Regions from separate parts of the Pantoea sp. B65 genome, predicted to be linked through region 1. Evidence: predicted binding sites of a transcription regulator. Region 1 holds the regulator's gene; the other holds the start of a gene.
The links. Region 1 encodes Fur, which represses iron uptake genes when iron is present. Its sites were predicted from a motif close to ATAATAATGAGAACNACTATCAA; they were not measured.
Positions count from the first base shown of each region.

Region 1 (4,214 bases):
GGCCGCGGTTAAACGTCTGCTGGATCAGATGGCGGCATGGAAAATGAATAAACTGCATTTTCACCTGACGGATGATGAAGGCTGGCGTATCGAAATCGCCGGGTTGCCGGAACTGACCGCGGTGGCAGGGCGTCGTTGTCACGATCCGTCTGAACAGCGCTGTCTGCTGCCGCAGCTCGGTTCCGGCCCCGACAGCGACAATAGCGGCAGCGGCTATTTCAGCCGGGCCGATTATATCGATATTCTGCAATATGCCGCCGCGCGGCTGATTGAGGTGATCCCCGAAGTGGATATGCCAGCCCATGCGCGCGCTGCGGTGATCGCCATGGAAGCACGCTACCAGCGCTTAATGCGCCAGGGCAAAGCCGCTGAGGCGGCGGAGTATCGGCTGCTGGATGCGGACGACAGCTCGAATACCACTTCGGTGCAGTTTTATGATCGCACCAGCTACCTGAACCCCTGCCTGGATTCATCAAAACGTTTTGTGGCTAAGGTGATCGGTGAATTCCGCGCCATGCATCAGGCGGCCGGGCAGCCATTAACCCGCTGGCACTTTGGCGGCGATGAGGCGCAGAACATTCGTCTGGGGCCAGGTTATACCGACCGTCGCCACCCGGAAGCGGGGAAGGGGATAATCAATCGGCAGCAGGAGGATCACCCCTGGGCGCGCTCGCCGGTCTGTCAGCGTATGGTGCAACAGGGCCGGGTGGCCAGCATTGCCGATTTGCCCGGCTGGTTCGCTATTGAGGTCAGCCGTTTAGCGCAGGCGCAGGGGATTCATCATATGCAGGCATGGCAGGATGGGCTGAAAACGGTCGCTCACGCCAGTGCGTTTGCCACTCCGCAGGTGACGGTGAATTTCTGGGATACCCTGTACTGGGGCGGTTTCGACAGCGTTAATGACTGGGCGAAGAAGGGCTATGAGGTGGTGGTTTCCAGTCCTGACTATCTGTATATGGATTTCCCGTACGAAGTGAACCCGCTGGAGCCCGGTTATTACTGGGGAACGCGCTTTAATGATGAGCGTAAGATGTTCAGTTTCGCGCCGGATAACCTGGCGCAAAATGCTGAAACCTCGGTCGATCGTGACGGTAACCGCTTTAGCGCCAAATCCGCTAAGCCGTGGCCGGGGGCGCAGGGGATTTCCGCACAGCTGTGGAGCGAAACGGTACGCAGCGATCGGCAGATGGAGGCGATGATTTTCCCGCGGTTGCTGTCGGTTGCCGAGCGTGGCTGGCATCGTGCCGGCTGGGAACTGGACTATCAGCCCGGACGCGAATACCAGCAGGGTAAAACTCACTGGGTCGATACCGCGGCGTTGCGTCAGGACTGGCAACGTTTTGCTAATCTGCTCGGGCAGCGTGAGCTGGCTAAACTGGATAAGCAGGGTATTGCCTGGCGTCTGCCGCTGCCGGGAGGGCGCATTTATCATCGGGTGCTGGAGGCAAACAGCGCGCTGCCGGGCATCAGGATCGAGTTTTCAACCGACGGCGGTAAACAATGGCAGCGTTATGATCCGCAGTTGCCGCCGCGCGTCGGCAGTGAAGTGTGGTTGCGCAGCGCCAGTGCCGATGGCGGGCGTTACAGCCGGGTGGAGAAGCTGCAGGCGCCACAGGCGATGGATTAGCGGCATAAAAAAACCGGTGAAGTTTCACCGGTTTTGTCATTAGTTACTGCATAGCATAATTTATTTGTCGTGGAGCGTTTCGTCTTCGCGGCAATCGCCCAGCGCACAGTGACCATACAGGTACAGACTGTGGTTAGTCAGTTTAATACCGTGGCGTGTTGCGATTTCACGCTGACGGGTTTCAATCGATTCATCACTGAATTCAATCACTTTGCCACAGTCGAGGCAAATCAGGTGATCGTGGTGATGTTGCTGCGTAAGTTCGAAAACAGACTTGCCGCCTTCGAAATTATGACGGGTAACGATCCCCGCATCATCAAATTGGTTCAGGACGCGGTAAACTGTCGCCAGACCAATCTCTTCGCCCATATCAATCAGGCGCTTGTACAAGTCTTCCGCACTGACGTGATGGCCCTCAGGTTCCTGAAGCACTTCCAGAATTTTCAGTCGGGGAAGCGTGACTTTCAGGCCGGCCTTCTTTAATGCGGTGTTGTTGTCAGTCATGCGGATATTGTCCTGTTACTTTGCTAGTCACAATGTGGCTGAAAAGCCCTGAACATCGGTCAACGCGAAAACTTATTGCGTCTCATTATAGAACTCGTGCTTCGAAATGAAAACGGCATGGAGAGCGTGCAACAACTGAAGGATGTAATGAGTTACGTCCGTGAGAAGTCCATGCCTCGGAGTCTGTCCTGTGATAGATACTGTGCTAACCCCTTCACTATGCTTCGAAAACGGCAATAGCAGTGTGACCGATGGGGGTATTGTACAGATTTGCCGGTAAAAGTTACAAACATGTATCTATTATTTCTATAGGAAAAACCGCTGACTCAATGTGAGCCAGCACCCACATTGCGTCAGTCATACTAAGCTTCGATGATTTCTTTCAGCTGAAGTTCATCAAAAATTTGCTTCACCCACTTTTCAACCCGTTCGCTGGTCAGTTCGGGTTGACGATCTTCATCAATCGCCAGGCCGAGGAAGTGGTCATCATCCGCCAGCCCTTTGGAAGCTTCGAAGTGATAACCTGCAACCGGCCAGTGGCCGACAATCACTGCGCCATTCGGCTCAATGATATCGCGAATGGTGCCCATCGCATCGCAGAAGTATTCGGCATAGTCTTCCTGATCGCCACAACCAAACAGCGCAACCAGTTTACCGTTGAAGTCGATCTCTTCCAGCGTCGGGAAAAAGTCATCCCAGTCGCACTGGGCTTCGCCATAGTACCAGGTCGGGATACCAAGCAGCAGAATATCAAAAGCCTCAAGATCTTCTTTGGCAGACTTGGCAATATCATGAACCTCAGCAACGTCTTTCCCCAGTTGCTTTTGGATCATCTTTGCAATGTTTTCCGTATTGCCAGTATCGCTGCCAAAGAAAATGCCTACGATTGCCATGAGCTTAATAACCTCTTGAAACTTATTGATATGGTGAATGCTACAGATACACAGTTACTGGCAATGATAGCAGACAGTACCGGGGCGCGGAACTTGAAATGCCGCCGGATTTGTCGCTTTGTGCGTTCAACGCCTCGGTTTATCGCCACTTTTCTGCGCCGGACGATCAGCCGGTGACGTGGAGTTGCGCCAGAATCATCTCTTCAATCAGCTCGCTGCGGCTGATATTACGCTGTTCAGCCATCTGGTTGAGCGCATCAACCGCGTCGCTGTTCATTTTCAGCTCGACGCGACGTAGCCCACGAACTTTGTCGCGTTTTAGCTGATTGCGTTTATTAATGCGCAGCTGTTCATCACGCGTCAGCGGATTGGTTTTTGGTCGTCCCGGGCGGCGTTCGTCTGCGAACAGATCGATCGTCGTGCGGTCGGTGTTTTCTTTTGCCATAGAATCATGATACTGAATGAGCGTCAGCGTCTGAAATCGCCACGCGGGTTCTGACTAAACGGGCCGGTTTGCCGTCGAAAATAACACCGTCCCGCCAGGCTGATTATCTTGCCCGCGGCAAGCCAATGGTCGGTGTTGCCAACGGCGGCAAAATTTTAGCGCGCCATCATACCCCAGTGAAAGTCGTCGCGACAATCATTTCACTGTGGCGGCAACTATTTGCTTTTAAAGCGCAAAAAAGCGGCGAATTGCGCGCAAAACCGCATCAGGTTTTTCAGCATGTACCCAGTGTCCGGCGCCGGCAATCACATGAGCGCGTGCCTGCGGGAACTGATCGATTACCGCCTGACGATGGATATCGTCGAGATAAGGGGAGAGCTCGCCCCGGATAAACAGCGCCGGATGCGGCCATGCAGGAACGGTTTCCCAGCCGGAAATGGTGGTGTAATTGTCCCACAGCACCGGCACGTTAAAACGCCATTCGCCCTCCTGAAAGGATTTCAGCAGGAACTGGATAATGCCCTCTTCCGCCAGATAACTGCGCATCACCTCCGCTGCCTCGGCGCGCAGGCTGACGCCAGCAGCGGTGACGGCGTTAATCGCGGCAAAGATGGTATCATGACGGCGTGTCTGGTAATCCACCGGCGCAATATCGATTAACACCAGCTGTTCGATACGCTCTGGCGCCAGCGCGCTGAGGGTCATGGCGATTTTTCCGCCCATCGAATGACCAATAATCGCCACT
Region 1 covers NZ_JAHXPU010000034.1:13,182-17,395, forward strand. Annotated here, with positions in the region: gene JWF83_RS13670 (beta-N-acetylhexosaminidase) at 1-1,627, shown strand, start outside; gene fur (ferric iron uptake transcriptional regulator) at 1,688-2,131, opposite strand; gene fldA (flavodoxin FldA) at 2,494-3,024, opposite strand; gene ybfE (LexA regulated protein) at 3,191-3,469, opposite strand; gene ybfF (esterase) at 3,695-4,214, opposite strand, start outside.

Region 2 (4,214 bases), on a different contig from region 1:
CCGCAAGCCGGTATGAAGGAGAGAGTAATGTTTTCAAAGCGTGAAGCCCGTAACAACCTTGAGCAGGTGCAGGAACGCTCCCGCGAGCTGGGCAGTGAACTCTGTGATGAACTGAAAAGTGTCGCCGGCGAGTCCTGTGATTATCTGAAAAAAAATCCATGGGCTGGCGTTGGCATCGGTGCGGCGTTGGGCCTGGTAGTTGGTGTATTAATCAGTAAAAAATAAGGAGCAGGAAATGGGAATTCTTTCATGGATCATTTTTGGTCTGATCGCCGGTATTATTGCGAAATGGATTATGCCAGGTAGAGACGGCGGCGGTTTGATTATTACGGTGGTACTGGGTGTGGTCGGCGCGGTGGTCGGCGGCTGGATCAGTACCTTCTTCGGTTTTGGCCGGGTTGACGGCTTTAATTTCGGCAGCTTCGTGGTGGCGGTGATTGGCGCCATTGTGGTGCTGTGGATCTACCGTAAAGTAAAAAGCTAACTGTCAGCGAGATAAAAAGGGGAGACGCAATGTCTCCCTTTTGTCTGGCAGATTAATACTCAGAAATCATAACCGACGGTGGCCACAATAGTACGCTCCGCACCCTTATAGCAGTAACCGGTGCCATAACAGGCCGCGACATATTCGCGATCGGTCAGGTTATTCGCATTTACCTGCAGCCAGGCGCCTTTCAGCTGGTTATCCCACGCCCCGAGATCGGCGCGTACCGCAGCATCAAACAGTGTAACCGAAGGCAACCGGGTCGTATTTTCATTATCCGCCCACTGCCTGCCAAGGTAACGCACGCCAGTACCGACACTAATCCCGCTATCAAACTGATAATGCGCCCAGGCGGAAACCATCTGATTGGGGGTCAGGTATGGCGTATGGCCATTATTACCATCAACCGAATCTTTAAAGCGCACATGGTTCAGCGTATAACCGGCAACGGTGCTCAGGCGTGGGGTAATCTGGTTGCGCGCTTCCAGCTCAATGCCCTGCGAATGGACTTTGCCTGAGGGCACATAAATCGCCTGCACCACGTCGCGATTGGCAACGTCTTTTTGCGTCAGATCATAAGCGGCGAAGGTGTACAGATCCGCGCTACCCACTGGCTGATATTTCACCCCCGCTTCATACTGCCGGGCGGTGGTCGGTTTCAGCAGGTTGCCGTCCGGCCCTTCCAGCGAGGTCGGCGTGATCGCCTGACTGTAGCTGAAGTAAGGGGAAATACCGTTATCAAACGCATAGAGTAACGATGCGCGACCACTGACATGGTCGTCAGAGCGACGGCGTGAGGTCTGATCGGTATCATTTACCTGCTTTGAAACAATACGGTCATAGCGGCCTGATAAATCAACATGCCACTTATCCAGCTTCATCTCATCCTGCAGGTACAGGCCGGTCTGGTAATAGCGGCGGGTGACATCATCGTCGTTGTAGAAATTCAGTGCGGTGCCGCCGGAAACGCCGGTAAAGGGATTCAGATTGCTGGCGGTTGCCTGACCATCCCACATATCATTTTTATACTGATGATACTCGGCGCCGAGCACCACTTTATGTTCCAGATTAGCGGTAGCGAAATCGGCTTCCAGCTGGTTATCAATCGCCATCGCATTCAGGCTGGAACGGTTACCGGAATAGTAACGGGCCATCTCATCACTGGTCGCGCTGAGCCAGCCGCCCTGATAGACCTGATCCAGCTTTATATTGGAATGGGTATAGCTGGCGTTGGAGCGGAAGGCCCAGGTCTCGTTAAAACGATGGGCAAACTCATAGCTATAAATCTGCTCAGTACGTTTGTACTGGTCGAGAGAACTCTCACCTTCATAGAAGCTGCGGCTGAGGGTCTTGCCATTGTGCGGATAGGTGGTGCCATCCAGTGGCACGGAACCGTGATAGCCGCCGGAAGGATCTTTCTGCAGATAAGCCTTCAGTAATAATGATGTGTCTTCGCTGGGTTGCCATAACAGCGCGGGTGAAATGGCATAGCGCTCTTCGCGGGTATGATCGTACTGGGTATCACTGCTGCGGGTCATACCGGTAATACGAAATGCCCACTGGTCGTTAAGCGCATTGGTGTAGTCAAAGGCGCCGCCTTTGGTGTTCTGCGTGCCGGCGGACAGACGAAAATGCCCCGCTTCTGTGAACTGCGGACGCTTCGAGGTCATATTGACCAGCCCCCCCGGTACGGTTTGACCATACAGAGCCGAAGAGGGGCCTTTAATAATATCGATGCGTTCGAGGAACCACGGATCCACCTGCAGGACGTTGTGGCTGCCGCCATCACTCATCACCCGGAGCCCGTCAAAAAAGGTGTTATCGGTATCGCCACCGTGGAAACCGCGCAGGGAGACAGTATCAAAGCGGGACGCTGCCCCGGCGAAGTTGGTGAAGACTCCCGGGGTATAGTTCAGCGCCTGATTAAGATTGGTCGCGCCCTGATCTTCAATCTGCTGTCGTGTCACGACGGAGACTGACTGAGCGGTGGTGATCAGCGGCCGATCGGTTTTCGTCGCCCCTTTACTGGTCGTGGCAGTATAGCCAGAGGTAGGAGAATCAGCCGTTTCTGCGGGTTGAGCATTGACGATCATCGTCTCTTGTGCAAAAGAGACGCCTGGAACGCAGAGGGCAAATGAACATAGCAGAGCAGAACGCTTCAAAGTAAAAGACATTCTCATTATTTCCGATCCTTTATTTCATTGTTATAAAGCCACAATGTCGCAGGTGAATCGTGGCAGAGAGCAGATAACTGGTGAGATAAAACACACTGTAATAATTCTAATGATAATTATTATCTTTCTCGTTTACGCTTTCAAGCATTGATTTTATTAATGAATTAACCCAATAAAAGCGTGGAATTAGCATTTCGGCGTGAAAAAAGCGTCAGGAGTGTGTCAAAAGGTCACGCTGATGCGGCACCAGCAAGGATCAGGAGAGATAAAGGGAGGCGATGAGGTGCTATATCAAAATAATTTATCTATCGGCAAGCTGGTTGATGCCATGGGAGCCATTGAGCATGGCTCCCGGGATCACTTTAGCGCTTAGGGGTGGGTTGTCGTGATATCCCCCACGTTATTACAGGTGATATTTTTCGGGCAATACATATCCATCAGTTTCAGCGTTACGCCGTTAGTCCAGCCAAAACCGTCCTGCAACGGGTATTCGCCGCCGCCGCCGCCGCCAAGACCTTTACCTTCAACCACATATTTCTCTACCAGTTTATGCTGCCGGTCATAGGTGCTCTGTACATTATTCAGGAAACGCATGCCGATATCTTTCGCCAGCGTCTGTTTATCGTAGTGATTCAGGCCTTCCACCGCCACCCACTGTAGCGGGGCCCAGCCATTGGGCGCATCCCACTGCTGGCCATTATTTACATTAGTAGTCGCCAGTCCGCCCTCTTTCACCAGTTGTTTCTCCACGGCAGCGGCCGTGCGACTGGCCTTATCATCGGTCGCGGCCTGCAAAAAGAGCGGGAACAGCGTTGCCGCAGTGAGCTGTTTACGTACGCTATTTTTCTTCCAGTCATAGTCGGCGTACCAGCCATCCTGTTCATCCCACAGATAGCGGTTAATCGCCTGTTGGCGTTTTTTCGCCAGATCGCTAAAGCGCTGGCTGGCATCCTCCTGCTTCGCCACTTTGCTGGCATGGGCGAGGGTATTTTCCAGATGAAACAGCAGTGCGTTGAGGTCAACCGGCACAATCTGCGTGGTATGAATGGTTGACAGATCATCAGGTTTATCAAACCAGCGTGAGCTGAAATCCCAGCCTGAGGCCGCACCTGAGCGCAGATCGCGGTACAGTTCGGCTTTATTGCGTTCCGGCGCTTTGTTGGCGGTGGCAATATCATCCATATAAGATTCGCTGCGCGGCACATCGCGTGCATCCCAGTAGCGATTAAGCAGGGTGCCATCGTTGAGTTTTACCACGCGCATCCTGGCTTCACCGGCTTTCAGCGTATCCGCTTCCGCCATCCAGTAGCTGTACTCTTTCTGCAACTGCGGCAGATATTTGCTGTAGACCTGTTCGCCGCCATGTTTTGCCAGTAACTCGACCATCAGGCTGAAAAATGGCGGCTGCGAGCGGCTGAGGTAGTAGCTGCGGTTGCCGTTGGGGATATGGCCATATTTGTCCAGTTCATAAGCGAAGTTATCCACCATATCCTGCACGCGATCCCAGTGGCCGCTTTCGGCCAGTCCGAGCATCGTGAAGTAGCTATCCCAGTAGT
Region 2 covers NZ_JAHXPU010000036.1:361,961-366,174, reverse strand. Annotated here, with positions in the region: gene JWF83_RS15885 (DUF883 family protein) at 28-225, shown strand; gene JWF83_RS15880 (GlsB/YeaQ/YmgE family stress response membrane protein) at 236-484, shown strand; gene JWF83_RS15875 (TonB-dependent siderophore receptor) at 544-2,664, opposite strand; gene treA (alpha,alpha-trehalase TreA) at 3,028-4,214, opposite strand, start outside.
Region 2: the regulator Fur is predicted to act here: its motif matches at 2,762-2,784, upstream of JWF83_RS15875 (TonB-dependent siderophore receptor).